4 regions of the Paenibacillus solisilvae genome follow, and region 2 is predicted to be linked to each of the others. Evidence: a T-box and tRNA genes for the amino acid it is inferred to sense, from the RefSeq annotation. Region 2 holds a T-box; the other regions hold tRNA genes.
What was found. The T-box of region 2 lies ahead of ACFPYJ_RS08660 (arginine--tRNA ligase). A T-box ahead of a tRNA ligase gene usually reads a tRNA of that ligase, here a tRNA-Arg.
Positions count from the first base shown of each region.

Region 1: it encodes a tRNA-Arg, which carries the amino acid that the T-box ahead of ACFPYJ_RS08660 (arginine--tRNA ligase) is inferred to sense. The anticodon was not compared.
Region 3: it encodes a tRNA-Arg, which carries the amino acid that the T-box ahead of ACFPYJ_RS08660 (arginine--tRNA ligase) is inferred to sense. The anticodon was not compared.
Region 4: it encodes a tRNA-Arg, which carries the amino acid that the T-box ahead of ACFPYJ_RS08660 (arginine--tRNA ligase) is inferred to sense. The anticodon was not compared.

Region 1 covers NZ_JBHSOW010000012.1:10,990-19,077, reverse strand. The annotation lists gene ACFPYJ_RS02490 (small acid-soluble spore protein P) at 1-95, shown strand, start outside; gene ACFPYJ_RS02485 (hypothetical protein) at 256-1,341, shown strand; tRNA gene ACFPYJ_RS02480 (tRNA-Arg) at 1,868-1,944, opposite strand; gene ACFPYJ_RS02475 (Spo0E family sporulation regulatory protein-aspartic acid phosphatase) at 2,184-2,357, shown strand; gene tadA (tRNA adenosine(34) deaminase TadA) at 2,375-2,869, opposite strand; gene ACFPYJ_RS02465 (ATP-binding protein) at 3,367-5,454, shown strand; gene ACFPYJ_RS02460 (NAD(P)H-binding protein) at 5,513-6,241, shown strand; gene rluF (23S rRNA pseudouridine(2604) synthase RluF) at 6,250-6,945, shown strand; gene ACFPYJ_RS02450 (flagellar motor protein MotB) at 7,050-7,811, opposite strand; gene motA (flagellar motor stator protein MotA) at 7,795-8,088, opposite strand, start outside.
Region 2 covers NZ_JBHSOW010000030.1:140,610-148,697, reverse strand. The annotation lists gene ACFPYJ_RS08680 (rhamnulokinase) at 1-15, opposite strand, end outside; gene ACFPYJ_RS08675 (class II aldolase/adducin family protein) at 42-701, opposite strand; gene ACFPYJ_RS08670 (L-fucose isomerase) at 855-2,645, opposite strand; gene ACFPYJ_RS08665 (LacI family DNA-binding transcriptional regulator) at 2,771-3,793, shown strand; gene ACFPYJ_RS08660 (arginine--tRNA ligase) at 4,577-6,457, opposite strand; T-box leader at 6,507-6,748, opposite strand; gene ACFPYJ_RS08655 (poly(ethylene terephthalate) hydrolase family protein) at 6,828-8,088, opposite strand, start outside.
Region 3 covers NZ_JBHSOW010000091.1:158-8,245, forward strand. The annotation lists gene ACFPYJ_RS23660 (SDR family oxidoreductase) at 73-972, opposite strand; tRNA gene ACFPYJ_RS23665 (tRNA-Arg) at 1,199-1,275, opposite strand; gene ACFPYJ_RS23670 (efflux RND transporter permease subunit) at 1,455-4,649, shown strand; gene ACFPYJ_RS23675 (TetR/AcrR family transcriptional regulator) at 4,669-5,556, shown strand; tRNA gene ACFPYJ_RS23680 (tRNA-Gly) at 5,766-5,836, opposite strand; gene ACFPYJ_RS23685 (hypothetical protein) at 6,034-6,915, shown strand; gene tig (trigger factor) at 7,007-8,088, shown strand, end outside.
Region 4 covers NZ_JBHSOW010000085.1:22,414-30,501, reverse strand. The annotation lists gene gpmI (2,3-bisphosphoglycerate-independent phosphoglycerate mutase) at 1-1,002, opposite strand, end outside; gene tpiA (triose-phosphate isomerase) at 1,003-1,755, opposite strand; gene ACFPYJ_RS23210 (phosphoglycerate kinase) at 1,789-2,970, opposite strand; gene gap (type I glyceraldehyde-3-phosphate dehydrogenase) at 3,407-4,411, opposite strand; gene ACFPYJ_RS23200 (sugar-binding transcriptional regulator) at 4,505-5,554, opposite strand; tRNA gene ACFPYJ_RS23195 (tRNA-Arg) at 5,781-5,855, shown strand; gene clpP (ATP-dependent Clp endopeptidase proteolytic subunit ClpP) at 6,218-6,799, shown strand; gene sda (sporulation histidine kinase inhibitor Sda) at 7,041-7,361, shown strand; gene ACFPYJ_RS23180 (SIMPL domain-containing protein) at 7,426-8,088, opposite strand, start outside.

The DNA of each region.
Region 1 (8,088 bases), on a different contig from region 2:
AAAACACTCAGGGATCCGGACTGCAAGAGCCGTTATCAGGTTCCAAGAAGACCAAGCAGCATAATCATACGAGACATAATAATGCGCAAGGATAACCGATAATAATACCCATGGGGAGCCCTCTGAATCCAGTTAATAACTGGAGGAAGAGGGCTTTTTGAGGTTGCAGTGGGACGAGATACGGATTTATAACTTCCTCATTTCTGTGATTTGCGTTAGAATGAGAGATGCTAAAATAGTTTAGGGGGAAAATGTATGAAATTTCTAAAATCTGGACTTCTGGGTGCTTTATCACTCTTTGTCGTCATTACGGCTGGCTGCAGCACATCAAAGCCGCCCAAAGAGGAGATGGCTTCTGCACTAGTTAAATTACAGGAAGCAAAATCACTGAAGTTTACTGGAGATTTTGCATTCGATGATGTAGTCATCCCGCAGGATAAAATAGGCGACGAGGAATCCCTGGCTGCGACAAATATGATTGTTCAATTACTTAAAGGCGCTACAATCAAAATTCATGGCGCGATGCAGAAAGAACCTCAACGTTCAGAGCTCGTCATGGATCTCTCCTTCGGCAGTGAAGGCATGAAAGTTAATCTCACCATTCCAATTATTATAACCAAAGATAAAGTATGGCTGAAGGTTCCGCAGATTCCAGGCTTCGCGCTGCCTGATACGATTGCCGGCAAGTTTATTGAGGTTGATTTGAACAAGCTGAAGGAAGAACAGAAGAATGGGGCAGGGGCAGCATTATTAAATACAGAACAAACCGAGAAGCTAAGCCAAGATATACTGAAGACAGTGCTTGATAATTTTGACGATAAAACGTACTTTTCGGAGCCGAAGGCTGAAGATGTCAAGGGGCTGCCAGAGGGGTATAAAGGCGATAAATTTGTTCGTTTCTCCATTAACCAGCAAAATGTTGATCAAACCATCACCACAGTTATTGATAAAGTTGCTCCACAGATCATTGATCTTCTGTTGAAGAATGAGGAGTATTTGAAGGCACTGCAGTTGAAGAAAGAAGACTTGGAAGCCGCTAAGAAGGATCTGGCTGACAAGAAAGAAGGAGAAACGCAAAAAACGGTGGATGAGCTCAAAAAGAACCTCAAAATTAATGAATTGTCCTTCACCGGCGGCATTGAAGATGACTACATGACTTATCAAGATATGCGTGTGAATCTAGACTCAACAGATCCGAAAAATCTGATGAAACTGGCTGTTCACTTCACGATGTCCTACGACGATATTAACGATAAGGTGAAATTCGAGTATGAGCTGCCTAAGGATGCTGTTCCTGTGGAACAACTCCAAGATATGCTGACGCTGCCAAGCGGACTCTAATTAATTGGGCATCATACAAGGCTCCAGCCGCTCCATAGAGAGCCCCACGGAGGATGTAGCCGCGGTATGCGGGCAGTTCTTCAACTGCTCTGGAGGAGCTCCCAGCGACTATAACACCCTTATCTGAACAAAATGATCGTTATTAAGGAAAATCAAGGAAACCTATATATTGGTTTAATCGTTTGTCAGCTCAACAAGCTTCTTGATAAAGAGCGTATCCTGTCACAGTCGAATCAGACGGGAGGCGCTCTTTTCTATGGGTAAAGCTATGTTTGCTTCGGAGTGGAGCACAGTTTCATGCAGCCTAAGCAGAGCAAATTGGTTATAAGAGTTGAATTAAAATGGAACTATTGTGATAATAAATAGTTCTTTATGCATAGGACTAATGACCTATGTTCGAGATGTGCATAAAGCGGCTTTTCATTCCTGATAAGATTCATTCTGTGGATAAGATTTTGGATGCAAACCGTATATGCACAAAAAAACCTCCTGTGGATAACAGAAGGTTCAAGATCTCAATAAGTTATGGCGCGCCCGATACGATTCGAACGTACGACCTGCAGTTTAGGAAACTGTCGCTCTATCCTGCTGAGCTACGGGCGCGCGGCAAGGATAATAATAGCACGAAGCTGTTGGCTCTTGCAAGGGTGATAAAATCACTAGGAAATGTTTAATGAAACTAGGTATAAAGAATTAAATTTATGATGAATAATGTCGAAAAATTCTAGAAAAAAAAGTATATTCATCGACAAGATTTTACAAATTTCATTAGCTCTTTATCATATAATTAATCTGTTACTAACTGTAACTTTTTATGCGATAAGGAGCGATCACGAAGCGCTATGAAGGACAAAATTATGCTGCTCGATGAATTACATGCGCTACGTTTAAAGCTCTTAGAGGCAGCTGAAACGCGGGGGAGTTTAACCGATCCAGAAGTACTCGCGATCAGTGAAGCAGCCGACCAGCTTATTATAACCCTACAGTACATTCAGAAGAAAGAGTTATTGAGCTAATTCTGTTGCGGATTGTATCAGCTTTCTTTCTGCGAAGAAGAACGGCTTCGCAATTGTCGGAAAAATTGCTTGAGTAGGTCAGCGCATTCCTCCTGCAGCAGGCCGCTGACAAGTTCGGTTTCGTGATTGAAGCGGGGTTCTTGCAGCAGATTCATTAAGGTGCCGGCACATCCTGCCTTAGGGTCCACGGTGCCAAAGATAACCTTCTGAATTCGGCCTTGGACAAGTGCTCCCGCACACATTGGACAAGGCTCGAGAGTGACATACAGCGTACAGTCCAGCAGACGCCATGCGCCTAAACGGCTGCTTGCTTCTCGAATCGCAATCATCTCGGCATGTGCTGTCGGATCAAATGTCGTTTCTCTTAAGTTATACCCCCTCCCAATAACCTCCCCATTCTTTACAATGACTGCGCCTATTGGAACCTCCCCTAGTTGTTCGGCCTTCTTTGCCTCTAAGATCGCTTCCCGCATCCATTGATAATCAGACTCTTGAAAATAATAGTTATTCATAACTGGTAGTATCTCCAATCTCGCTTATTGAATAAAAATCTGGAAATCGACATAAATCGACTGTCGTTTTTAATCGAATTATGCCACGAACAAGCATTCGTTGTTAACAGCTTGTGTATAAGTATGTGTATAAGTATCCAGTTGTTCACAAGATTATACACATATTAGACTTAATCCGTGTGAATATGGGGAAAATCTGTGGATAACTTTTTTATTATATAAAAAACCCTCACTTATCAACTGGAAAAATAAAATGAAATAAGGAATCAAGTTGAAATGATGTGTCCTGAGCTTTCATTTTATGACAATTATGATATGATCCAATTAGATGATGTCCACAAGTTGCGTGAAGGGTGTGTCGCATATTGTCGGTCAAGACAAAGTTATCCTTTATGATTTCGTTCATTGTGTTTGTATTGCTTGTTCTTAATGTGGTTTTGAACGAATATTCGACCAGGGTCAGCCTGAGGGCAGATATAGAGACGGATATGGTACGTATGAGTCAACAAATAGCATCATCCGTAATTCAGTATTCCACAGAACAGAATCTTCTGCAAATGGCTGTAGATGAACGATTAAAGCGTGCATCGCTTATTACAGTTATGAAGCTGAACGGCAGCCTCAATAACGCTGGTGAAATAAGGCTAAGTGAGATTGCCAAAGAAGCAGGCGTTACTCACATCTCCTTATTAGCTGCGGATGGCGCCGGCTATAAGACGATATACTCTTCAAAACCCTCAGAGATCGGAAAGTTGAAGCAGCGGGATAACGAATCGGACTATTTCTTGCCGGAGTCCCCAAAGATGTCAAACCAAGGACCAGGGTATATCGGCAAGTGGAGCTTCTATAAGGATCCAATATTAAATATAATTATCAGTTCTTACATAGATCCTACAGATACAGATTTGATTATGAATCCATTAGGGACTAATGGCACAGATTCTTTCTTATCTCCAACCATTGTAAATTCTCCAATATTGCTTGAAATCAGCGGATTTAATCCTTTGAGGTTCGGTCATGAGCCTATAACGAGCATTCCCAAGGAAGCGACGCTCAATCAGCTTGGAGAAAGGCCTGTTGTTTTTGGAAGCTATACCTTCCGGGAAAAGGGGATGGATGAGAAGAGTGTCAAAGAGGCGGCAGAAGGACATGCTGTCTTCCACTATACGACGATTAATAATCGAGCGGTTATTAAAAGCTTTGTTCCTGTTCAAGGGGAAGTTACATATATTATCGGCCTTGTGTACGATAAACAGCCATTAATGAAACAAATTGATGATCAGCGCAGCAATCAAATCTTTATTTCTGCCATATTGCTAATTCTTGTCGTCTTCTGCAGCTATTGGCTATCGGATATCTTACTGCGACCTGTTCGCTCTATATTGTGGAAGGTTAATGAAGTATCGTTTGGGCGATTTGATAATTCGATCGTGGTCAGGCGGAAAGATGAGCTCGGTCAATTGGCACAACGGGTCAATGCGATGTCCAAGAATCTGGGTATCTACATGACCAAGCTTAAGCTGGCTTTTGAAGAGAACCGGTCCATGAAGGAATACTTGGAATCGTTTATTAACCATACCACTGATGCGATCCATGTTGTTGATCTTGAGGGCCGAATTACACAGGTTAATTATGCTTTCGAACAGTTATTCAGTTACAGCTCTGAGGAGGCAATTGGACAGATCCTGCCGCTTGCTCCGGAGCATCTGCATACGGAAGAGCAGCAAACGATGGAACAGCTGAAGTCAGGCAAGCCGTTGAAGGCCAGAGAGACGGAGCGCGTCACGAAGCAAGGCGAATTGATTGCAGTCAGTGTGACGACATCTCCTATCCGGGATAAACACGGGGCGATCAGAGCGATCGCAAGTATTACACGCGACATGACAAGCCGCAATAAGATGGAGGAGCTTCTGCGAAGGTCAGAGAAGCTGACGACGGTCGGCCAGCTGGCAGCAGGTGTAGCGCATGAGATCCGCAATCCCCTTACAACACTGCGCGGCTTTCTTCAGCTGCAATTAGAAACGTCGAAGCTCAATACGCGCCATATCGATATTATGCTTACGGAGCTCGATCGGATTAACTTAATCGTGGGTGAATTTCTTATTTTGGCCAAGCCACAGGCAACGCGGTTTGAAGATAAGGACATTCGGTTTATTCTGGGTGATGTCATCTCACTGCTCGATAGCCAAGCCCATTTGTGCAATATTGTGTTTGATCCGCTCTTTTGTAAAGAAGACTGCAGCATTTCTTGTGAAGAGAATCAGCTTAAGCAAGTATTTATCAATGTGCTGAAGAATGCAATGGAAGCGATGCCGCAGGGCGGACAGATTCGCATTGAGGTTACCCGTTATGGGGATAAGGAAGTCAGCGTATCTATTATGGATGAAGGAATCGGAATTCCGGATGAGATGATTTCGAAGCTCGGGGATCCTTTCTTCACCGATAAAGATACAGGCACAGGCCTCGGTATTATGGTCAGCCAGCGAATTATTCAAAGTCATCAAGGGACGATGGAAATAAGAAGCACGGTCAACGTAGGGACTACCGTAACGATTACGCTCCCGCTGAAACGGGATAAAGAGTAGAAGCGCGAGCGATGTTCCTTTAAATCATGTACAATAGAGCCAAAAGGGCGGTGAACTCATGACTGCGGCCAGCGCGGGTTATCATGTCCTTGTAGTCGGTGCAACGGGATTAGTCGGTGAGAAGCTTACCCAGCAGCTGTTAGCTGATAAGCGCTGTAAGAAGCTTACGGTGCTTGTACGCAGGCCGCTGACGAATATCCGGCCCGAAACCCGGAATCAGAAGCTGAATGTCATTGTAGCGGATCTGGACAGCATGGAAGAGGCGCTTGGAATCCAGCCGGTGGACATCGTATTTTGTGCACTTGGAACGACGATTAAGAAAGCAAAGTCACAGGAAGCATTCCGTAAAGTGGATTATGAATATCCTGTTCGCCTTGCCAGATGGGCCAAAGAAGCCGGGGTCAAGAAAATGGTCGTTATATCTGCAATGGGTGCCAAGTCGGCCTCCTCGATCTTCTACAGCCGCGTAAAAGGTGAAATGGAAGAGGAACTGGCCGTTATCGGGCTGAGCGAGCTTCATATCATGCGGCCATCCCTGCTGCTCGGCAAACGAAATGAATTTCGACTGGGTGAGAAAATCGCCATTTGGATGAGTCCGCTCCTTCGCGTTATAACGGTTGGGCCGCTGCGTGTATATCGGCCTATTCGGGATTCAAAGGTTGCCAGCGCTATGCGTGCAGCTGCCTTCAACGATCAATTATTGGGCAAAAACGGTCCTGTACGCGTTTATGAGAATCATGAAATCGCCGCTGCGGCGGTACAACATATGGGAAACAGTGCGGGGTGAGTGAAGCTTTGAGAATTAATAAGTTTATAAGTGAAACCGGATTTTGCTCAAGACGCGAAGCAGATAAGCTTGTAGAGTCCGGGCGGATTACAATTAACGGGAAGATCGCCGAATTAGGCAGTCAAGCCGAGCTTGGCGATGACGTGCGAGTCGACAATGTAAGAATAGGCGAGCAGAAGGAGCATGTCTATATCGCGCTTAACAAGCCGGTAGGGATTACGAGCACAACAGAAGCACAGGTTGAGGGCAATATTGTCGAATTTGTCAATCATCCAGAGCGTATCTTTCCGATAGGGAGATTGGACAAGGATTCCGAAGGTCTCATCCTGCTGACCAATGACGGGGATATCGTGAATCGTATTCTTCGTGCAGAGGGCAAGCATGAGAAAGAATACATAGTAACCGTCGATCGACCTGTCACGCCAAGATTTTTGAAAGCGCTCAGTGAAGGAGTTCGAATCCTGGGCAGTATGACCCTGCCATGCAAAGTTGTGAAGGAAGCCGACCGTGTCTTTAGAATTATATTGACTGAAGGCAAGAATCGCCAAATTCGCCGAATGTGCTCTACATTCGGCTATAATGTAAGGCGGCTGCGCCGCGTACGGATTATGAATATACATCTGGGTACGCTTGGAAACGGCAAATGGCGCGACTTAACCGCTAATGAGCTTACGGAGCTGTTTGAGCTGCTGGACAGCCATTAATCTTGTCTATGTTATATCTATCTTTTCCCGGGAAATAATAATAACCAACGCTATCCGACATGATCATCGGTAAACGTTGGTTTTTTATGCAGATATAAAGGGAATTATGATTTAGGAGTTGCCGGGGCGTTCTGTGCCTGACCGGGGTTCGTATATTTACGAATAATCGAAACCTCAACACGGCGGTTCTTGGAACGGCCAAGGTAGGTCGTGTTGGTACTAACCGGGCGATATTCACCATAACCGATGGCGCTGAATAATTTGGGATCAAGCTTCTTCGTTGACAGCAGGACGTCCATGAATCGAATTGCCCGCGAGGAGCTGAGATCCCAGTTGGATTCAAATTCAGAGGTTGAGATCGGTTGGTTGTCGGTATGACCCGATACGACAATCTCGTAGCCCGGATACTTCTGCAGCATGGCTGCAATAGATAGGGCCAAGGAGCGTGCTTCCGGTTTGACCTTCGCGCTGCCTGATGGGAAGAGCGCATTGTCGCTAATCGTAATCATAAGCTGAGACTGATTCAGCTTGGTCTGAAGCTGAGAGGTGAGTCCGCTCTTCAGGATGTATTGATCTTGGTCTTTGGTCAGATCCGCGTCTGAGGAAGGATTACGCTGGTCATCCTTCTCTTTGGTCATCTGTTCGCCTTTTGCAATGACAGTGGTATTATCAAGAACACCTACACCGTTGTTGAACGCAACGCTGAAGGCTTTGCTCATTTCTTCAAACTTCTTCACATCTGTTGTGCTCATGGCATACAAAACGATAAATAATGCTAGGAGTAGAGTCAGCAAGTCGGCGTAAGGAATCAGCCATGTTTCATCGGCATGTTCTTCGTGGTGCTCAGCTTTATGCTTTTTGCTCAATACCCTCAGCCGCCTTCTCATTCATTTTCAATCGTTCTGTCGGTGTTAGGAATACAGATAGCTTCTGATTGATAGCAATGGTAGAAACGCCGGATTGAATCGACAGCAGTCCTTCGACCATCATCAGACGAAGCTCAACCTCGCGTTTGGATAAACGCTTGAGTTTGTTGGAGATGGGATGCCATAGAACGTACCCGGTAAAGATACCGAGCAAAGTTGCAACAAACGCCGCTCCAATGGCGTGTGCAAGCTTCTCCATGTCACTCATATCAGCAAG
Region 2 (8,088 bases):
AGACAGCAAACTCATTTTGCCACCTCCCTATTGACAGAACGTTATTTCATCTTCTGCAGCAGCTGGATCCGATAGGCTTCGCTCTCCAGTGAAGCAATCTCCTCATATTCTTCATCAGTAAGCGCCTTTGGCTTCTTAATCGCGGTTGCAATGAGGAAGATCTTCGCGCTCTCCTCTACGACCTCCGTGCGGTAATAAGCTTCCCGAAGATTACGGCCTGTCGTCACTAAACCATGATTGCCAAGGAGAATAGAGCTGGCAGAATTCACTTTCTCAAGTAACGCGTCGGCCAGTTTATCCGTCGTCGGCAGCACATAGGGGATATAGGCCGTCTTACCGACCAGCGCAGCTTGATCCGGGAACATGACCGGCAGCTCCTGCTCCACAAGCGTAAACGCGATACAATAAGGCGGATGCGTATGAACAATGGCACCGATATTCGGATTCGCCCGATAAGCGTATAAGTGCATCAAGACCTCCGAGGAAGGGCGCAGCCCGTTATCCGTGATGGCCCCTGACTCGATATCCACCTCGACCCACTGCTCAGGCTCGATTTCATCCAGCGCAAAGCCGCTTGGGGACAGGTACATTTTTCCTTCAAACTTGGCACTGATATTGCCGCCGGGCCCTACTACCAATTTATTCGCAACTGTTTTGTTCGCATACCTGCAAAGCTCCATACGAATATCTAAGCTGGACATTAGGAGTCCTCCTAAAAGTTTCTTTGCCCGCTTCCTGAAGTGAGCTTCCTGCAAGCAAAAAGCCCACTTCGGAAGCTAAGCTGGCGTTTATTTGCATACTTCTAAATAAGCTTCCCGCAAGCCGCAAAACCCACTTCGGAAGCATAAGCTGCGTTATTTATATAAAGGTCCAAAGTTCTGGCATGCCCGATAGTCCGAGCTTTCAGGGTTACTGGTACCGAACAGGCCCCATGCACGAGGACGGAAAACATTTTCCTGCGGCACATTGTGCATGCTGACCGGAATCCGAAGCATGGATGCCAGTGTAATCAGATCCGCACCGATGTGGCCATAGCTGATTGAGCCGTGATTCGCACCCCAATTATCCATCACCTCGTACACGGAATGGAATGCGCCTTCTCCGGTAATAATCGGGGCAAACCAGGTCGTCGGCCACGTGGAATCGGTCCGTTTATCAAGCGTTTCATGAACATGCTCCGGAAGATCAACCGAATAGCCTTCCGCAATTTGAAGCACTGGACCGATCCCCTTCACAAGATTAATGCGGGACATCGTCATCGGCATACCGCCGCGAGTTAAGTAATCGGAGGAATAGCCGCCGCCGCGGAAATACTCAACTGAAGCAGGCCGCCAGGAAGTCGCATCCAAGCACTGCTGTGCTTCTGTCTCGCTGATTTCCCAGAATGGTTTCATTGCCGGTTTGCCGCCTTGGGACTGTTCGCCTGTTCCATCCAGAGTTGCCGGACCCGAGTTAATGAGATGCAGAAGCCCGTTTGCAGCAGCGCCTTCCAGCTTATGCCCCGTTACCCGTTCAACCGATTCCGGGCTCCAGTAGGTCCTAACATCAGCAAAAATCTGTGCCGTATTCGTCAGGAGATATCCAAATAACATAACCGTGCCGTTCAGGCTGTCATTCTCGGTGGCAACCATGTAAGGCGCACGAATGCCGTTCCAGTCAAACGACGAATTAAGAATCGCCTCCAGAAAGTCTCCGTTTGGAAAGTGATCCGTCCATTGGCGCTGCCCCTGGAAACCGGAAACGATTGCGTTATGCCCCATTGCCTCTTCCCCGAAGCCGAGCTCTTCAAGGCGGGAATTCCCGACCATAAGATCACGTGCGATTTGGGTCATTTTTACAACGGTTTCCCAGTCTTTATCCTTTTGTTCACGTGAGGTTTGAATGCTCTCCGGATTATTATCAGGGCCTTCTTTACAGTTCTCCTTCACCCAAGTAAGCGCTTTCTCGAATTCCGCACTATCATAGATCCCTTCATCCATCCGCCGGACGAATTCGGACATATCCACATACTCTGTTCTCATGCCGAGGTACTCTTGGAAGAATTGGTCATTCACGATTGAACCCGCGATTCCCATCGATACCGAGCCCATGGACAGATAAGACTTTCCACGCATATAAGCTACAGCTAAACCCGCTTTGGCAAAACCGATCAGCTTGCCTCGTACATCATCCGGAATCGAAGTATCTCCCGCATCTTGAACATGATTGCCATATATACCGAAGGCCGGAAGGCCCTTCTGGGCATAACCGGACAGAACCGCAGCCAAATAAACAGCGCCCGGACGTTCAGTTCCATTGAACCCCCACACGGCTTTGGGGATGGAAGCATCCATGTCCATCGTTTCTGTTCCATAACACCAGCATGGAGTGACAGTAAGCGATACGCCTACGCCCTCGCGCAGAAATTTATCCGCACAGGCTGCAGATTCTGCAACACCGCCGATACAAGTATCCGCGATTACGCATTCGACCGGTTCTCCATTCGGGTACCGCAAATGTTCTGCGAACAGCTTGGCTACTGATTTTGCCATTTCCATCGTTTGTTCTTCCAAGGATTCACGGACACCCTTGCGTCTGCCGTCAATGGTTGGACGGATACCGATTTTTGGAAATTTCCCTTGAAAGCGATACGATGTATCAGTCATGATATTGCCTCCTCAATAATAGATATAATGTTACCGATAACCCTAAAATAACAGTGAAAGAACTTGCTGTCAATGACTTTCTTCTGTAATATAAAAGGATGATTTGTCGATAAGGAGCAAGGCTGATGGTTACAATCTACGATATCGCGGAAAAGGCAAATGTCTCTGCTATGACTGTTTCTAGAGTTATCAATAACACGGGGAAAATCAGTGATAAAACGCGTGCAAAGGTGAGGAAAGTGATGGAAGAACTTCATTACGTTCCGAATCATACCGCACGAAGCCTCGTGCTGCAGCAAACCCATATCCTGTTTCTGCTCATTACGGATATTACAAATCCGTTCTATACAACGCTTGCTCGCGGAGCCGAGGATGCCGCCAAGAAAAGCGGCTACCGGCTGCTGTTCGGCAATAGTGATGAAAGCCTGGAGAAGGAAGCCGATTATATGTCGACGATACTATCCTCCCGGGTAGATGGGGTGCTGATTGCTCCTGCCGGCGACCCCTCGCTTCCACATTTGAAATCCCTGCAGCAGCACAAGGTTCCTTTTGTCCTGCTTGACCGTGAGGTGCCGGGTATCGAATGCGATATCGTGCTCGGTGACAGCAAAGAAGGTGCGCGCGGATTAGTCGAATATCTGCTTAAGCAGGGTCATCGCCGAATTGCCATGATTAACGGCTCATCCTCCATCTCCAGCGCGCGCCTTAGGCTGCAGGGATATCAGGAGGCGCTTAAACTGAATGATATCGGATACGAGGAAACTTTAGTGCTGGAAACCAGCTTCGGCCCTCTAAACGATCTGATCGAAATTGAACAATGGCTGGATCAAATGGAGCCTGCTCCAACGGCCATTATCGCTGGCAATAACATGCTGGCTGTAGAAGTCATCCGCCTGCTTCGCAAACGGGGCTTGCGTATTCCTGAGGATCGTTCAATCGTATGCATCGATGATTTTGGGCCCTATTCGCAGATGGATCCGTTCATGACTGTTGCCGCCCAGCAGGCTTACCAATTCGGCTATCTCGGCATGCAAATGCTCATCGAGCGGATTAAAGAGCGGGAAAGTCCGCAGCCTTGGAAGAAAATCGTTCTGCCGGCGGAGCTGATCATCCGGCGCTCAGTTCTGCCCCTAAAGCAAAACCGCTGACCTAAGGAATTCGACCTTCGTTTGGTAATCGTGCCTGATGAAGTAGAACGATGCCTCCCCCTCTTAATACGAATCCCTGATACCGTCCGTTTTGCCGATAGGCTTCTCCAATCTAACAAAAGAGACTGCGGGTGCTAACCTCGTTTACACTTGATTGAATGATTCGCCTGCGTATTCGACATTCGCGGCTTTACTTTCTGAACCGCGGCTCGCAGCTCCCGGCGCGTGCTGGGGGCAATTCGTGTTGACAGTCATCCACACGGGTGATGGATATCTATACGTGTTGACAGTCATCCACACGGGCGATGGATATCTATACTGGATTTATACATCTATTTCGGGCTTTAGATGTTCAAAATAGCGCTATACTGGAGATTTCCAGTTATAAATGCCTAATTGAGCTCCAAGAGGATCATTTGGGACGATTTAACTGTATGGATTGCAGTATAGAGGCATCCACGATCGGATGGCACTCCTTTTAACTGTACCAATTCCAGTATAGGCCAAGGTTCAACAAGTATCTTGTGCCAGGAAAGTGATATGGGGTTGACCGCCGTCCTGCAGCGCCACACCTCATGCCGGGGGCTGCCCGCGGTGTGAGCACAATGACAATCAGTGCTGTCCCAAAGGGCCATAAGGAAGGCTTAAGGGCAGCCCCATCCTTATTTTGAAATTTGTAAAAACAAAGAAACCATCCCGTTGTGGAAGGGAGATAACACCACCCAGCTGCGAAAGGAACGGTTTCTATGTACATTCCATATACCATGACCAGCCAAGATTCAATTACATATGCTGCGGCGTAGGTAATCCGAGTATTTCCAATCCCTCATGGAGAACGGCTTGAAACCGCTCCGTCAGCCAAAGACGGAATTTCCTCTTACCGCCCTCAGCCTTCAAAATCGGACAGGCCGCATAGAAATGATTGAATAAATTGGTCAGCTCATGCACATAGGTGCACAGATGGTTCGGGGACAGCTCATTCACCGCATTCTCCAGCGTTTCAGGCCAATAAGCGAGCTGTCTCAGCAAGCTGTATTCTTGCATTTCCAGATTATCCATTGGTATGGCTTCATTCTCATCAAGTCCTGGTGCTTGCTTCGCTCTGCGAAGAATACTGCAGGAGCGCGCATACGTGTACAACAAGTATACTCCAGTATTGCCGGATACCTCGGTAGCCTGCTCCAAATCGAACACAACTTCCGTCTGGAGATGGAATCTTAACAGATAATAACGAATGGATGCTGCAGCGATCGTCCGGCTCGAAAGCCCTGCACGACGGGAGCGCTTGGCTGTGATGATCTGTTCCATGCGATTGAGGAAATCGTCCGCTTTGATCCCGATCCCCTGTCTGCCCGACATGGCGTAGGAATGCTTCTGATCGGAGGTATCCACACCAAGCCCGGCAGCAGTAGCGGGACTCAGGGAGACAACACCGTAGCTGACATGTCTCAGCTGCCTCGCCTGCTGCTCGAATCCGAGCGCGGACAGAGCTTGCTTCACCATCATCTGCGGGTATTCTTGTCGATGATCAATCACATTAACAACCATATCCGCTCGGCCGATTCTTTTCTTGATACCCTGCGAGTCGGTGGACCATAGACGATCGGCGAATTTTTTGTATCGAAAATCTTGTCCCAGGACGCCAAACTTCCATAAATGATAAGCGATATCTTTTGCCGTATAGGTCAAAATGCCATTCGAGCGCACCAACACCTTGTCCGCGTTAAAGTCTTCATGATTCCCTGTCTCTGCTTCGCCGCCTTCCTGCTTCAGCACCCAGCAGCCGGCAAGCTTGCCCTCTGTCTCCTGCTGAAAAACCGGCGTTGTGCGCAGCAATTCAAAGGTTTTGCTCCAGAAGCCCTCTCGAACGATGCTGCTCTCCCATACTAGAACATCATAATGAATACCGAACTGCTTCATCTCCTCCAAATGCTCGCGAACGATACGCTCCGCAACCAGCAGCCCCATCCAGGCCGTATTCGAATTCCCCTTCTCCAGTTCATGAAGAACGCGTACACGTTCCTCGAGCAGACCCGGATTTTCCTTATAGGCCTTATTAATTTTTGAATAAATGTCCCAGCAGAAATCGCCGAAACGATCGAAAGGCAGCTCTGAAATCATCTGTTCAATGCCGACAAGCGTGTCTGCCAATTGATTGCCCAAATCATCGATGTAATTGTGAACCTCCACCTGATGACCCGACTTCTTGAGCAATCTGGCCAGCGTATCGCCAATGCATGAATTACGCAGATGGCCGATGTGGGCTGACTTATTCGGATTGATTGAAGTATGTTCAATGACAACTTTGGATGACACAGCCTTATTTGCTTTGCTAGTATGCGGAACCTGTTGACCGGCGGCCCAATAGGCCCAGTCCAGATAGAGATTAATGAACCCCGGCGGAGCAACCTCGATCTTGCTGAATCCTAAACGGATTGAATCATGCAGAAGCAGTTTAGCCTTGATTTCACCTGCTATAAACAGCGGCGGTTTCTTGAGAATTTTGGCCAGCTGCATCGCGACCGTAAGGCTGTATTCACCATGAGCCGGACTTACCGGGTGCTCGATAATGATTTGCAGTCCGGCAGGAGGCTCCTGGTTCGCATCTGTCATTAATTCCTCCACGGCTCCCTTGACTGCTGCAGCAAGTTCATCCTTCATCATGGCTTTCCTCTCCCTTTCGGTATAAATATAAAAAGCTCCCGTCTCTAAAATAAGAGACGAGAGCTTGAATTCCCGTGGTACCACTCTAAGTGTCAAGCCTGAATCAGGCCCGACCACTCGCATTGTTAACGGTCTACGACCGGATTTGCCTACTGGGTGCGAATCACTTAAGCAACCGTTCGGCAAACCATTTCCTGGGTCCGTTTCATCCTAGACATCCGTACCGGCTTCCACTAACCCGGCTCGCTGCGACTCTCTGTCATGGACTACTGTCCCATTCATTAATGTTGGAGATATGTTTCCAAAATTCATGGCTTAAACGTATTTATACAGGAAGAAATCGGAATTGTCAAACGATTCCCTCCCGCTGTCATTCACCTGCTTCAATTCCAATATCATCGAGCATAATTTTACCTGGTCCATCGCGGAATTGAAAGGTTATCTGCGACAGCTGCTCCGGATTAAATTGCGGATTCACTTCCCGGAACCGCTCGAGCGGCAGCTGATAGAATTGGAATACAGGCTCGGAAGGTTCCTTGTATTTGCCGTCTTTTATTTCCTTCTCCAGCCAAGGAAAAATGGTAAACGTCGTTTTTGGAAGCTCTATGGCTGTCATGAAGCTGTCAAGCGGGAGCATAGCAACAGCACCGTTACGGCTTTGCAATTCAATCGATATGGAAGGCGCGGGAACCTCATTTGAAAGTTTCAGATCCCTCTCCAGGTTCGTCATCGAGAATGCTAAATTTGCTGATTCGTCCGCTCTGAGCGTTTCATTCAAACTCTCAGGAAGCTTCATCGTGAACCGGCCTCCGTTTGCCTTCCATTCCAGCACGGCACCGCGCGTTCCCTTCCCATTATGATCCCGGTCCTCTGCCGTTTGCTCCGACCAGACCAAATCCTCAGCTTTTGCTGTCACGCCATTTCTATAAGTTTGCTTACTGTAATCATCATCAAATCTCGCAAGCTCCCGGAAGCTCCCGTCCTCATAACGGTTAATGTAGGTCGCATCAGGCAGCCATGCCGATCCTGTACGATAATCACGGAACAATTCTTTATATTCCTCACTGCCGTGCAAAGCGGATTCGAGAAATGCAGAGATATACACCTTCGCGATTTGCCGCTGATCATTCGCCGCAATCATATCCCTCCGGTTAAGCAGAAGGCCGCCCGGCAAACTGTCATCCATCGTTCCCCACGAGGTGTTGAACCGGCTGTGATTCGCCTCTCCGATGTAGAGCGAGGTTTTGAATGCTTCTGATCCCGGCGTAATCGTAGTCCGGATATATTGACGCTCACCATTAAACGTATCTACATCCCCGTCGCTTGCCCCTTGAAGGGTCATATAGCTCGTGTCCGTAAGCGATGCCGACCGCTTGTCTACGGCTTTATCCGTAGGAGCGATTCCGATAACCGCCCCGATCCGATAGGACTCAATCCCCTTTAGGGACTTATCATCCGAGAACCACTTGGAGCTGTCAGCCGCCATCGCGACAGCCTGACCGCCTCGGGAGTGCCCTATTAACGCTACATTCTTCATATCAACCTGACCGGAGAAAGGATTACCGCCTTGCTTGCTGAAAGTATCAATCTGCTGGAGATGCTTCAGCAGAATCCATGCCCTTACTTTCATA
Region 3 (8,088 bases), on a different contig from region 2:
TCTACTTGAAGGGGATAATATCAATGAAGCGGAGTTCACCGGTTTTTTCGGTTTTATTAAGCAGCTGCAGGATTATCCGTTAACAACCTCGCCGCCATTAATATGCAGGACTTGTCCATTCATGTAAGAGGAATCCTCACAAGCTAAGTAAACGTAAGCGGGCGCCATTTCATCCGGCTGTCCGCAGCGCTGAAGCGGCACATCTGAGCCGAACTTGGCTACCTGCTGAGCATCGAAGGTGGAAGGAATAAGCGGCGTCCATACCGGACCCGGAGCAATAGCATTGACGCGGATGCCTTGCGCTGCAAGATTCATCGATAAGGATCTTGTAAAAGCGACGATCGCTCCTTTGGTCGATGAATAATCAAGCAGATTCGGGCTTCCGCGGTAAGCCGTTACCGATGCTGTATTGATAATAGCCGCGCCTTTGCTCAGATGCGGCATTGCCGCTTGAGTCAAATAGAACATGCCGAAGATATTCGTCTTGAAGGTTCGCTCCAGCTGCTCAGGCGTGATTTGCTCAATTTTATCCTGCGGATGCTGCTCCGCCGCATTATTCACAACAATATCGAGCCGGCCGAGCTGCTTGATGGTATTGTCCACCGCCTGCTTACAGAATGCGGGGTCGCCGATATCTCCGGCGATGGCAATACAGCGGCGTCCTTTTTCTTCAACGAGCCGTTTCGTTTCTTGGGCATCTTCTTCCTCGTTCAGATAGAGGATGGCGACATCCGCGCCTTCTTTGGCATATATAATGGCGGCGGCACGGCCTATTCCGCTGTCTCCTCCTGAAATAATGGCGACTTTCCCTGCAAGCTTGGCAGCAGGAAGATACACAGGAGAATCTGACTGAGGCTGGGGATTCATATCGGCCTGCAAACCCGGCCTGCGGTCTTGATGCTGCGGCGGAAATGATTTAGGTCTCTCCGGCGGGGCAGCTTGGCTAGCTGGTTGTGTTTGTTGTTGATTCATAAGTTATGCACTCCTTTCAGAGGTATAGTGTGCCTAATACGGGGCTATTTTACACCTGTGCTATAACCTATTACCCCTAACGAAGAGGATTAATCGGTTTACGCGAACTGCCGTTGCAAGCAGCAGAACATGTTAGCTTCTTTATTAATGAAAGCTGGGAATAAAAAAGCCCCCTAACAAAAGTTAGGAGGCTAAATCGGCTTGAAATGCTGGATAATTAAAGTTATGGCGTCCCAGGAGGGATTCGAACCCCCGACCCACGCCTTAGAAGGGCGTTGCTCTATCCAGCTGAGCTACTGGGACACGTAAGGCATATTATAGCATGCGTTTTCGGGATTGTGCAAGCCCTAAATAATATGTTCTTTTTGTGACTTGATTCTTCATTCGTTGACTATTGAATCTTGTTCAAATATGATGAAATTATTGTTGAACAATTGGTCAAATGGGTCATGAAAAAAGAAAAATGGACAGGGAGTGGAAGAATGAAGAGCATTATTGGTTTCTCGATTAGCAACAAGTTTGCAATTTGGATCATGACCATTATTGTTACAGTAGGCGGTCTTTATGCCGGTCTTAACATGAAGCAGGAGACGATCCCGAATATTACGGTACCCGTACTAACCGTCAACACCGTATTTCCGGGGGCAGCGCCGGAGGAAGTCGCTGAGAATCTTACGATTCCGCTGGAGACACGAATTAAGAACTTGAACGGCGTTACTGCTTTCACGTCAACTTCCATGGAGAATGTTTCTTCTATTGTTGTCGAATATGATTATGGCAAAGATATGAAAGAAGCCGAGAGCGAGCTAAAGGATGCAACGAGTGATTTCACCGCCCCTGAAGGCGCGCAGGAAACTAAAGTATCCAAGATCAGCTTAAATGACTTTCCGGTGCTTTCACTGAGCATCACATCCGATAAACAAACACCGGAGGAAGTAACGAAGCTGGTTGAAGAGGAAATCAAGCCTTCGCTTGAAGGAATTAACGGCATTGGTACCGTTACGATTTCCGGTCAACAGATGAAAGAAGTTCAATTGACCTTCAAGAAGGATAGAATGCAGCAGCTTGGATTGTCAGAAGATACGGTCAAAGCGATCGTTCAGGCAAGTGCGATTAAAGCGCCTATGGGCATCTTCGAAATTGATAAATCCGAGAAAACCATCGTTGTGGACGGTAATGTTAACACGCTGGACAAGCTCCAAAATCTAGCCATACCCGTCATTCCTTCTGCGGGCGGCGCAGGAGCAGGCGGTGCAGGCGCGCCAGGATCAAATGGAGGCCAAGGTCAAGGCGCGGCTCCTCAAGCAGGCGCTGCAGCAACTCCTCAAGCAGGCGCTGCAGCAGCGCCGCAGGGAAAGGCTGGAGCAGCGATCAGCATTCCTACTGTAAAGCTTTCCGAGCTTGCAGATATTAAACTTGAATCTATCGCGGAATCCATTTCACGGACGAATGGCAAGCCGTCAATCGGTATCAATGTAACTAAAGCATCGGATGCCAATACAGTCGATGTTGTCAATGCAGTGAAAGAGCAAGCGGATCAAATTGAGAAGGATCATCCTGGTGTTAAGATGCTTGTCCTTCTGGACCAAGGAAAACCAATCGAGAAATCGGTCAGTACGATGATTGATAAAGCTCTCTTTGGCGCGTTATTTGCCGTCATCGTTATTTTATTGTTCCTCCGTAATTTCCGGACAACGATTATTTCGATTATCTCGATTCCGTTGTCGCTCGTTATTGCGCTTCTTGTTTTGAAGCAGATGGATATCACTCTTAACATTATGACACTTGGCGCCATGACGGTTGCGATCGGGCGGGTCGTCGACGACTCGATTGTTGTTATCGAGAACAACTATAGACGGATGTCGCTCCGGTCTGAGAAGCTAAGAGGCAAAGCGCTTGTGATCGATGCTACGCGTGAGATGTTTATCCCGATTTTATCCTCGACACTCGTAACGATTGCTGTTTTCCTGCCTCTTGGCACGGTCAGCGGACCGATCGGCCAGATTTTCATGCCTTTTGCATTGACGATGGTATTTGCACTGCTTGCATCGCTTCTTGTCGCGATTACGGTCGTGCCGATGATGACTCATCTTATGTTCCGCAAAGGATTGAAGGAAAGCCAAAAGCATGAAGAGAAGCCTGGGGCAATCGCAATACGCTACCGAAAAATATTGAAGTGGACGTTAAATCATAAATTAATTACTTTTATTGCAGCTATCGTGGTGCTTGTGGCTAGCTTTGCCCTTGTACCAAAGGTAGGCGTCAGCTTCCTTCCGGATGAACCGGAAAAGTATGTCATGGTAACCTATGCGCCAGCTCCCGGACAGCTTCTGGAGGATGTTGCAAAGACATCGCTTGAAGCAGAGAAGCTGATTCTGGACCGCGCTCATGTTACGAACCTGCAGTATTCCGTGGGGGGACAAAGTGCTTTTAGCACAGGCCCTAACAAATCAGCGCTGTTCTATGTACAATATGAATCCGACACGGAAGATTTTAATGATGAAAAAGACAAGCTGGTTGAAGCTTTGAAAACCGTCGAGCCGAATGGTAAATGGGGACAACTCGACTTTGGCGGCGGCGGACTGGGGGGAAGCAAGCTGAGCCTCTCCGTTTATGGAGATTCCTTTGATGAAATTAAGCCAGTTGTCGCACAAATTCAAGCCTTGATTGAGAAAAACAAAGATTTCGAGAAAGTGGATACCTCGCTTTCCAAACAATATGAGCAGTACACATTGGTTGCAAATCAGGAGAAACTCAGTCAATATGGATTGACAGCAGGGCAAATCGCCATGAAGCTCAGCCCGGTTCGCAGCCGTCCGGTACTGACGAAGGTATCCGTAGATGGTCAAGCATACAATGTTTATGTACAGGTAGATACCCAGCAGTACAGCACGATTTCAGACATCGAGAATGAAACGATTACTTCACCCCTCGGCATTTCCGTACCTATAAAAGACGTCGTTAAAGTTGAAAAAGGTACATCCGCAAATACAGTTACGCGTAAGGATGGCAAGCTGTATGTCGAGGTATCGGCGAATATTGTCGCTAAAGACGTCAACAAAGCTTCAACGGATTTGAAGAAAGAAACCGATAAACTTGATCTGCCGGCTTCTGTAAGCTTGGATTACGGCGGTGTAACGGAGCAGATTAACGAGACCTTCACGCAGCTGGGACTTGCAATGGCAGCCGCGATCGCGATCGTATACCTGCTGCTCGTCATCACCTTTGGCGGAGCACTCACACCGTTCGCGATTCTGTTCTCGCTGCCGTTCACCATTATCGGCGCGCTGCTCGGACTTTATATTGCCGGTGAAACCATTAGTGCAGCAGCGATGATGGGAGCTCTGATGCTGATCGGTATCGTTGTCACTAATGCGATTGTGCTTCTTGACCGTGTCCTTCACATGGAGAAAGCCGGGCTTTCAACACGCGAGGCGCTTATCGAGGCAGCAGGCACGAGACTTCGCCCAATTCTCATGACGGCCCTTGCAACAATAGGTGCCTTGCTGCCGCTCGTTCTAGGCTTTGAGGGAGAAAGCGGCGGACTTATTTCAAAAGGTCTAGGAGTCACGGTTATCGGCGGTTTGGCGAGCTCAACAGTGCTTACTTTGCTGATCGTTCCAATCGTATACGAGTTCCTTGCCAAATTCCGTAGAAAGTCCGCAGGCGAAGAATAAGGGAAGGCGGAGACATACTGTGCAGACAAAAAAACGCCAAATTATCGAAGCGGCAATTATTTGCTTCTCTGAAAAAGGTTACCGGGGGACGTCCATTCAGGATATTGCGGACTCTCTCGGCATCGCGAAAGGCTCGATGTATTTCTACTTTAAATCGAAGGAAGATTTGCTCCGATCGATCTGCAAGTACTACATGGAGGCGATTGTCAAGCAGGCTCAAGCGATCGCAGAGTCATCGCTGACTCCGGAGGAGAAGCTGCTGAAGCTTGTCACCCTGAGCTATGAGCAGTATGAGAAAAACAAAGGGTTTATCACGATATTGATGCAGGAACGCTTTGACTTGAATGAAGAAATTCATGAGCTGATTGTCAAAGTGAGACGGATTGGATTGCTAGCCAGCCGGTCTATTATTTGCGAGCTGTACGGTCCAGAGGCAGAGCCTTACGCCTGTGATGCTGCTGTAATGTTTCACGCCTTTATTGATGGCTATTTAGGATTTGTTATTTTGGAGAATAAGCAGTTTGATCTTGAACGGCTTGCCGGCTTTGTAATGAACCGCCTAGATGAGCTGATGTGCGGCATGATCAGTAAGAGCTCCGACATTATATTGGGGACTGAAATCTTGGAGCAGTGGAGCGCTTCTGCGGATGATGAGCTTAGTGGCGGCAAATCGGGTGTTGCAGCCCTAATTGAATCTATTCATGCAACAGTCAGCAAGGCAGCCCTTCCCGCCAACACCATTGAAGAGATAATATCGGCACTGCAAGTAATCGAGACAGAGTTTGAAAAAGCGGAACCGCAGCCAGTAGTAATTAAAGGGATGCTGTCTTTCCTGAAAAGTATGAAAGCAGCAGGTCTGAAGAAGCAGCTGGACAAGCTGGAAGCTTATGTGTTGGATTTAATTTGACAGCCAGCATACGTTGATCTGCAAGCTCAAAAAGGACTGCCGACATCTCTTTGGAGATGACTGGCAGTCCTTTTGTGCTGCAGCCCGTTTGGGAACGATTTTAGAGGTGGATTTAGACGCTCGTCCTATGTAGAAGATCCAAGGAAGCGTGCACGGACGGTCGAACCGCTCAGGGTTCTCATCCCTTCCGAAGAAGCAATTCATAACGAAGCGGGTGAAGGGAATCGAACCCTCGCCTCAAGCTTGGGAAGCTGGCGTTCTACCATTGAACTACACCCGCATGTAATAGTTAAGTGAAATAATGATAGCATAGGCATAAATGGAAATCAACAACGGGTAGTGTTATAATCGAACTCGAATCATACAAAACAGCTTAAATGCAGCTCGATTTGGTTCGACAGACAAGGCGGTGATTTTATTACAACAACTAACCCTCCGCAGGACGATAATAAAGATAATGTGTACCTGTTCCCTAAGATGCTGGACCAATATCAGAATCAGCTTACACGGATGCTCGAAGCTGAGCAGTATGGAGAAGCTAAGGAGCTGCTTCGTTTTTTGCTTCAGTGCCAAGGGGAAGAAAAACATCATTATGCAGAGTGGGAAAATTTATTAACATGGCTTGATGTTGCGTTTCCATCCTATGAATCAAGCGAAACCAGTGGAAACTTAGACGAAGGTGACGACGACCTGGAAGCCTCATTTCGCAAGGAAGCGCTTATTCCTGGTCAATATGATGAATCTTACGTTCAACAAGTGCTTTATATCATTCAGCATCATCCTGTAGCGGACCAGCAGATTCTTGCGCTTGAACGAGCGGCTCACCTTGAGCATCCCGCAGTCGATGAAACGCTAATCAAATGGCTCTCTGACAACGAGCTTCATCCGGCCCTGCAATTCAAAGCGCTTCAATGCCTTAAGAAACGAGGCGTTTCCGGCGAGATTCAACTGGAACGGCTCGGTGAGGCTGTGGAAATTGATATCGAGCAAACCCCATTATCGATGGAAGAATTTCCACAGGTGGTTTCAAGAGTCGTAGAAAGGGTAGAATTGGTTACAGAGGTTATTGATTCATCGATGCCGCATTTTGCGAAGGAATTATGGAAAGATTGTCTGCAGTGCCTATACGGGACATTAGCTTATAATCGATTGCTAAGCGATGATGACGATACGGTTGATTGCTTTGCAGCCGCCCTTCATCAAGTGCTGGAGTTGTCGTTATATGGCAGAGTTAACGATGACGATGTACGGGATACATATGGAATTACGGATACGCTAAGATTTCGATATGAACAAGCTTGCCGTTCTCTGCGGCAGGTCGCCTTACTCAAGGAAAATAGTGATGGGGCCGAGCCTTGATATTCGTACGGATGTTGATTATAATAGAATGGTTTATTACGGGTAAAACCTGACGCAGATGCGTTATTTAATTTGGAGGGGAAAGCATAACATGACAGCAACTTGGGAAAAAATAGACAAGAACCTTGTCTCCATCGAAGTAGAAGTAGCAGAAGAGAAAGTAAACGAAGCAATTGACAAAGCATTTAAGAAAGTCGTTGCTAAAGTAAACGTACCGGGATTCCGCAAAGGTAAAGTACCGCGGGGCATTTTCGAAGCGCGTTTCGGTATCGAAAGCCTGTATCAAGATGCAATCGACATTTTGCTTCCTGATGCATACTCAGACGCTCTTAAAGAAACAGGTATCACTCCGGTAGATCGTCCTGACATCGATGTGGATCAATTCGGAAAAGGTCAAACGTTCAAATTCAAAGCTAAAGTAACGGTTAAACCGGAAGTTCAGCTTGGCGAGTACAAAGGCCTTGAAGTTCCTGCAGCTGAAGCAGCAGTCAGCGACGAAGAAATCGCAGCAGAGCTTGAGCGTTTGCAGCAGCGTCATGCTGAACTGACAGTAATCGAAGAAGGCGCAGCAGAGAATGGCGACATTACTGTAATCGACTTTGACGGTTATGTGGACGGCGAAGCTTTTGAAGGCGGCAAATCAGAACGTCACTCCCTGGAGCTTGGTTCAGGTTCGTTCATCCCAGGTTTTGAAGAGCAGGTAGTTGGTCTTCAAACAGGTGACTTCAAAGATATCGAAGTTACTTTCCCTGAGAGCTACCATGCAGAGAATCTTGCTGGTAAACAAGCTGTTTTCAAAGTAAAACTGCATGAGATCAAACGTAAGAACCTTCCGGTGCTTGACGATGAGTTTGCTAAAGACGTTAGTGAATTCGACACGCTTGAAGAATTCAAAACAGATCTTGCAGGCAAGCTGGCTGATCGCAAGAAACAAGAAAATGAATCGGCTCGTGAAGCAGCAGTCGTTGAAAAAGCGTCTGAATCCGCTGAAATTGATATTCCAGATGCAATGATTACATCAGAAACGGACTTCATGCTTCGTGATTTCGAAAACCGTCTTCGCCAGCAAGGTATGAACCTGGAGCTTTACTTCCAATTCTCCGGACAAGATGAAGCGGCTCTTCGCAGCCAAATGAGCGGCGATGCAGCTATGCGCGTTCGCAACAACCTTGT
Region 4 (8,088 bases), on a different contig from region 2:
TTCAGCAATACGAAGCTGTTTCTTGCCGTTCTGCACGAGAACCTCGCCAAGCGTGTTGTCCAGGTTCTTCGGCTTGTAGGCTACATAGCCGCCAACCGTCTCGCTAAAGAGAGTAAGACATACGAAGTACAAGCCCTTGGGCGCCTTCGGTCCACGGTCAAAGCCGCGGAAATCTTCATTCGTGAACACTTGCGACAGCTGGATGGAACGGTCCGGACGGAAGTTGAAGAAGATAACAGCATCTTCGGATTCAACGACTCCGACAGGCTCGCCGTCTTCTTTCACAATAACAGTCGGCATTACAAACTCGTCAAATACCGATTGCTTGTAGGATTCAACAACGGCTTCAATCGGATCCTTATATTGCGGGCCTTCGCCATAAACCATAGCGCGGTACGATTTCTCCGTACGCTCCCAACGTTTATCGCGGTCCATCGCATAATAACGCCCTTGAACCGTTGCGATTTTACCAACGCCGACCTCAGCTATTTTCGCCGTAAGCTGCTCCAGATATCCCTTTGCGCTGTCCGGTGAAACGTCGCGGCCATCGAGGAAAGCATGAATATAAACTTCGCTCAGCTCTTCCTTCTTAGCCAGATCAAGCAAAGCGAACAGATGTCCAATGTGGCTGTGAACACCGCCATCGGATAGAAGTCCGTAGAGGTGAAGCTTCTTGCCGTTTGCTTTGGCGTGACGAACGGCGCCAACCAGTGTTTCATTGTCATAAAATTCACCGTCGCGAATCGATTTGCTGATGCGCGTCAGATCCTGATATACAATACGGCCGGCACCGATGTTCAAATGGCCAACCTCGGAGTTGCCCATTTGACCTTCCGGCAAACCTACCGCTTCACCGCAAGCGGTGAGCGTTGTATGCGGATAAGCAGCCCAATAACGGTCATAGTTCGGTTTGCTGGCTTGCGCTACCGCATTGCCCGTTACATCGTTACGAAGACCAAAGCCATCCAAAATAATCAGTGCGACCGGTTTTGGAACTGACATTTACTTCGCCCCCTCGACCAGCTGAATAAAGGAAGCAGCTTCTAAGCTCGCTCCGCCTACCAAAGCACCGTCGATGTTAGGTTGACCTAAGTATTCTGCAACATTATTCGGTTTAACACTGCCGCCGTATTGAATACGAACCGCTTCAGCCGTTGCTGCATCATACAAACCGGCAACTACGCTGCGGATGTAAGCAATAACGTCTTCTGCATCAGCAGATGTCGAGGATTTACCTGTACCGATTGCCCAGATTGGCTCATACGCGATAACCACTTGAACTGCTTGTGCTGCGGAGATGCCTTGGAAAGCAGCTTCTGTCTGCACTTTGCAAACATCCTTCGTTTGATCCGCTTCGCGCTCTTCAAGCTTCTCGCCTACGCATACGATTGGAGTCAAGCCATGCTTGAAGGCCGCATGAACTTTCTTGTTCACGATCTCATCCGATTCCGCGAAGTAAGCGCGGCGCTCGGAGTGACCGATAATTACATATTGCACGCCGAGATCCTTCAGCATAACGCCGCTGATCTCACCTGTGAACGCACCGTTATCTTCAAAATGAAGATTTTGCGCGCCAATTGCAATCGTTGTTCCTTTAGCTGCTTCCACAAGCGCTGGAAGTGTAGTGAATGGAGCACAGATGACCGCTTCTACTCCGTCAATCTCTGCTTTGCCTTTTACATCAGCGAAGAAAGCTGCCGCTTCGGAAACGGTTTTAAACATTTTCCAGTTACCCGCAATAATCGGTTTACGCATGTTCATAGCCTCCTAAAAACTTTGTGCTAAAGCCTACTTATCGTTCAGTGCAACAACGCCCGGAAGCGCTTTGCCTTCCATGAATTCAAGGGATGCGCCGCCGCCTGTGGAGATGTGGTCCATTTGGTCAGCAAGGCCGAATTTCTCAGCTGCTGCTGCAGAATCGCCGCCGCCAATAACCGTATAACCGGAAGTTTCTGCACAAGCTTGTGCAACCGCACGTGTTCCGTGTGAGAAAGGCTCAATTTCGAATACGCCCATCGGCCCGTTCCAAACAACCAGTTTGGAGTTCTTGATAACGTCTGCATAAAGCTCACGGGTTTTCGGTCCGATGTCGATACCTTCCCAGTCAGCAGGAATGCCATCTACGTCTACGATCTTCGTGTTCGCGTTCGCACTGAAATCATCAGAAACGACAATATCAACCGGAATCAGGAAGTTTTTGCCGAGCTTCTTTGCTTTCTCGATGAATTCAAGAGCCAGATCAAGCTTGCTGTTATCTACAAGGGATTGACCGATTTCATGGCCCTGCGCTTTGAAGAAGGTATAGGACAGCCCGCCGCCGATCAGGATGTTATCCGCGATTTCGATCATTTTATTGATAACGTCGATTTTGTCCTTTACTTTGGATCCGCCGACAATTGCTGTGAACGGGCGCTCTGGGTTCAGAAGTGCGCGGCCCAGCACGTCAAGCTCTTTCTCCATCAGCAAGCCGGATACGGCTGGGAGGAAATGCGCAATGCCTTCTGTCGAAGCATGCGCACGGTGAGCGGCACCGAAGGCATCATTGACGAACAGATCAGCAAGCTCAGCGAATGCTTTGGCAAGTGCCGGATCATTAATCTCTTCGCCTTCATTAAAACGAACGTTCTCAAGCAGAAGCACGTCGCCTTCGTTCAAGGTAGCAACCTGTGCTTTTACAGCGTCTCCAACGACTTCATCGGCCTTTGTAACCGGTTTGCCAAGCAGCTCAGCAAGACGGGCAGCAGCGGCGGTCAAACGAAGCTCTTCAACAACTTGTCCTTTTGGACGGCCCATGTGGCTCGCCAAAATAACCTTAGCACCATTTTCGATCAAATGTTTGATCGTTGGCAAGGTTTCGCGGATACGAGTATCATCCGTAATTGAGCCGTTCTCCATCGGTACGTTAAAGTCTACACGCACAAAAACACGTTTCCCGGATACTTCAACGTCACGTACACTCTTCTTGTTCATTAGTGCAGCCTCCCAGTGTAGACGACCTTCCAAGCGTCCAAAGGTCTTCCTATATTAAAAGCTCTTCAACCTATCCTTACCCGCCATTCCGTGCAGTTTCAACCAACTCACGCCAGCGGGTTTATATGTTTTTGTTGGCGCTCTTGTTTTTTGCTCTTGTACTAGGTTTTGTTCTAGGTTTTGCACTAGATCTTGCACTTAAAAGGTTGCTCTTTTTCGATACGCCACGTCTCGAAAAGAGAGTCTTTCCAGCATTTGCGCCGCATTAAAGCCTTGTCCTGGTGCAGCCAAAGGCGGAGCCGGGACAAAAGCGTGCCATGCGCAAACTGCCGCGAAGGAGCTACCACAAGTAGCTCCTTCGACGAATATTGGGTGTCCAGAGGGGAACCCCCTAAGTCCCCCTTTGCAAGGGGGACTTAGGGGGTTAGCTTTTATTTTACAGGCCTTTACCTGCGATAAATCCGCAAAGATCTACCACACGGTTGGAGTAGCCCCACTCGTTGTCATACCAAGAAATAACTTTAACCATGTTGCCTTCAACAACCATAGTCGACAAAGCATCGATTGTGGAGGAAGCTGGGTCGCCGTTGTAGTCGCTTGATACAAGCGGCTCATCGGAGTAGTTAAGGATGCCTTTCAAAGGACCTTCGGAAGCTTCTTTGAATGCTGCGTTAATTTCTTCAACCGTAACGCTGGATTTCAATTCAGCAACAAGATCAGTTACGGAAACGTTAGGTGTAGGTACACGCATTGCCATACCGTTCAATTTGCCTTTAAGCTCAGGCAATACCAGGGATACCGCTTTTGCTGCGCCAGTGGATGAAGGAATGATGTTTTCTGCGGCAGCACGAGCACGGCGCAGGTCTTTATGTGGAACGTCAAGTACGGATTGATCGTTTGTGTAGGAGTGAATTGTAGTCATCATACCTTTAACGATTCCGAATTTGTCGTTAAGAACTTTTGCGAAAGGAGCAAGACAGTTTGTCGTACATGAAGCGTTGGAGATGATTGTGTGAGCGGAAGCATCGTATTTGTCTTCGTTAACGCCCATTACGATTGTGATATCTTCATTAGTTGCAGGAGCGGAGATGATAACTTTTTTAGCTCCGCCTTTAAGGTGAAGTTCAGCTTTTTCTTTCGCTGTGAAAATACCTGTGGATTCGATTACGATTTCTACGCCTTCTTGTCCCCAAGGAAGATTTTCCGGGTTGCGTTCAGCAAATACTTTGATTTCACGGCCGTTTACGATCAACGCGCCTTCTTTAGCTTCAACTGTTGCATCCAGTTGACCATGAGTTGTGTCATATTTAAGCAGGTGAGCCAGCGTGTTTGTGTCTGTCAAATCGTTAACAGCCACCACTTGTACGTCTTTGTTGTTCAGAGCTGCGCGGAATACGTTACGGCCGATACGTCCAAAACCATTAATACCAACTTTTACCATTTTATTCTTCCTCCTAGGCATGATTTCTCTTACATTTATCTCAAGACGGGATATGTAAGGCATATAGCCCCTAATATCCGTCATGATCACCAATTATGTGGGATTTGAACCCTGTTCTTTATCCATTATTGCAGCCAGTTCCATTGCGGCGGCTTCATCTGTAACCAGCACGTCGTCATGACCGAAACGCATGACTGCGGCGATAGCCTCCGCTTTATCTTGACCGCCTGCTATGGCAATAACGACTTCTGTTTCCATGATGTCTTCCAGCCGTAAGCCTGCAGTAAGCATCTTGTGTACAACGGCACCTTTTCTGTCAAAATAATAACCAAAGGATTCCGCCAGCGCACCTTCTGCTTTCATCGCTTCAATAACAGTGGCATCCACACGTCTTCGCCTTGCCATAACCATAGCGTCCCCGATCCCGTGGATGACGATGCGGGCTTTGCGGATGACTTCCACAATTTCCCTGACATTCGGCTCCTGCATGAGCGATGTGTAAGCTTCTTCCCCCAGATGATCCGGAACATGCAGCATTCTGTATTGAGCGCCTGTCCGTTTCGCCATTGTAGAGGCTATTGTGTTTGCCTGGTAATCCAAGCTCTCTCCGAGTCCGCCTCTTGCCGGAACAAACCAGTTTCCCTTAAGCGGCGTTTGCGACGTCAATTGATTCGCTACCTGGGCGATCGTAGAACCGCCTGTTACTGCGACTACATCATCTTTGCCCATCACCTTGCGCAGTACAGCACAGCCTGCTCTGCCGAGCTCCCGCTTCGAGTGAAGGGAATTCTCGGAGTCGCCAGCGACGATGACCACCTGCTTCAAGCCGTAATATTTGCGTATGCGCTCCTCAAGCTCAGAGAGACCGAACATAATTTTGTATAGCGGCTCCATTTCCTCAATCAGCCGTTTTCCCGAGTCACTGATCCGCATTCCTGCAGCATCAATGATGAGAAGTTCCTGCGACTTGAGAAAATCCGTTTCTGCCCGCAGTACGCGCTCCGTCATATCAAGCGAAGCGGCAAGCGACCGGCGTCCTATTGATTCCGACAGCATGACCTGACGGAGAATGAGGTACCGTTTTCTCATGACAACGAGCAAATCTGGCAGAAGTTGCTGTTGTATTTCGATGAGAGACTGCATCTTTCAACATCAACTCCAATTGCCGAACGAGCTGCCATTTCGTTGGACTAATAATGTCCCACATGCGCTTTTTAAGTCCCACATTTATTGTAACCCAAACTTCCGGCAGGAGCAAGCCGGGTTTTGCTAATGGAATCGCTTACCGTCACGATTTACACAAATTTTTCTTTTCCAAACCGCTTGCTTTTCTCAGTTCTATCACATATAATTATCTTCGCTGTCACTTGCGCCCGTGGTCCAATGGATATGACGTAGGCCTCCGGAGCCTGAGATCGAGGTTCAATTCCTCGCGGGCGCGCCAAAATAACAATAATAGCTTACCCAATAGGAGAACCGTTCGATGAAATTGAATGGTTTTTTTTTTGCCGTTTAGAGGCACTGCAGCGCTATAATAATTTGTGTTTGACCTTCTTTGACTTTTAAATCCGAATCCGTTATGATGTGGTTACAAGGCCAATTCATCCATTCTTGTTGTTCAAGAAGCTATAGCACAAAAAGCCCAGAACATGCTTTTGAAGCAAGCTTTTTGTCTGCAAGGTCATGTTTCAAGCAGCAACACCACAAAAAGCTTAGCTTATGCTTACGTTGCTAGCTTTTTGCCGGCAATGAAGGTTTTCAAGCAGCAACACCACAAAAAGCTCTTAGGAGGGACTTACAATGGAAATGAATTTCGTACCTATGGTTATTGAGCAGAGCAACCGCGGAGAACGTGCTTACGATATCTACTCCCGTTTGCTGAAGGATCGGATTGTTTTTCTTGGAACGCCGGTTAACGATATGGTTGCCAATTCCATTATCGCTCAGTTCTTGTTCCTTGCAGCTGATGATCCGGAGAAAGATATTTCCCTTTACATCAATAGCCCTGGCGGTTCCGTTTCAGCGGGTCTCGCCATTTTTGATACGATGCAATTCATTAAACCGGATGTATCGACGATCTGTGTCGGTATGGCCGCTTCTATGGGCGCATTCCTGCTCGCAGCTGGTGCCAAAGGCAAACGCTATGCACTGCCAAACAGTGAAGTTATGATTCACCAACCGCTCGGCGGCGCGCAAGGCCAAGCAAGTGATATTGAAATTCGCGCGAAACACATCTTAAAAACACGCGATACACTCAATAACATCTTGGCAGAACGCACAGGTCAGCCGCTTGAGAAAATCGAACGAGATACAGACCGCGATTACTTCATGTCTGCAGCGGATGCAGCAGCTTACGGACTCGTTGATAAAGTCATCGAGAAACTATAATATAGCTTTCTACTTAACAAAAGAGCGTCATCCCTAAACGGGATGACGCTCTTTTGTCATATTTTACCGACCATCTTTTACCATATTATTTTCGTAATGTCAAGCATAATTCAGCAAGCTGAATCGATAAGGACGGTCACCAATATTCATGTTAATATGTACTAAATGATTCCATATTCACCGTCCCTTAGGTTAGAAATCATGTTCTCCTTTAAATCTAATAAAACGGAGTTGCACACGCATGAAACTATCGAATCCTTTCGCAAGCGTGCGAAATTTCATTCGTTCCAGTGAACCCGGTACGATTTATACTTCCTACGCACCTACATATGAGCCAACTTTCGAGCAAACGAAACAAATCAATAATGACACTCACAATTTGTTCCTGCCAATGCAGGACAAATCTCTTCTATTGCGTCCACTCAGTGATACTCATCTAGTTGAAGTTTACTACGAAGCCATCGCTATGCATCTTTCAGAAGAGTTTATTTCTCTGATCAAGCATGCTATTCAACAACGCGGTCTTTCGACTACCGATAATCAGACACCAATTGCGCAATAGCAAGCAGCCAATCTACATCAAATAAGGCAGACAATCTCCGATTTGGAGAAAGTCTGCCTTTTTTTTACTTCATTTCGTAGGTCACTGTTATATCAGCTGACAATGTAATTTCCCCAGTCTCAACTGTTGTCTGAGCACTGTCAGCAGCCTTCGATTCCATCATTATATTTCGTCCATTATTAACCGGTACGACGTTAATGCTGTTTTGCGTAATCGTAATTACGTCCTGCAGCTCTTTGCCCGCAGCTTTCGCTAAGGTTTGAGCCTTTGCTTTGGCGTTCGCCATTGCTTTATCAAGGGTTTGTAATTCATATTGATCTGCCTTCTCCGTGTCGAACTGAACACCATCCACACGGTTGACACCGCTTGCCGATAGATCATCAAGCAGCTTGCCAACCCCATTCAGATCCCGTGTTGTAATTTGCAGGCTATGCGCTGCCAGATACCCCTTTACCTTGCTCGTTCCATCATTGTTATTGTAGGTGTACTCCGGCTGCACGTTAAAGCTTGTTGTTTTGACATCTTTCGCAGCCATCTTATAGGTATCGTAGAGAAGCTTGGTCAAGCCGGCGAATTGAGTTGCATTTTTGGATTGAGCTTCTTTCGCTGTTAATGCACGCGTTTCGACCGCAACATTCACATAAGCTACATCCGGTGCAGCTTTGAGCTCTCCCTTTCCTGAAACCGTAATCGTAGATCTTTCCGCAGCGCTGCCAGACTCAAGAGC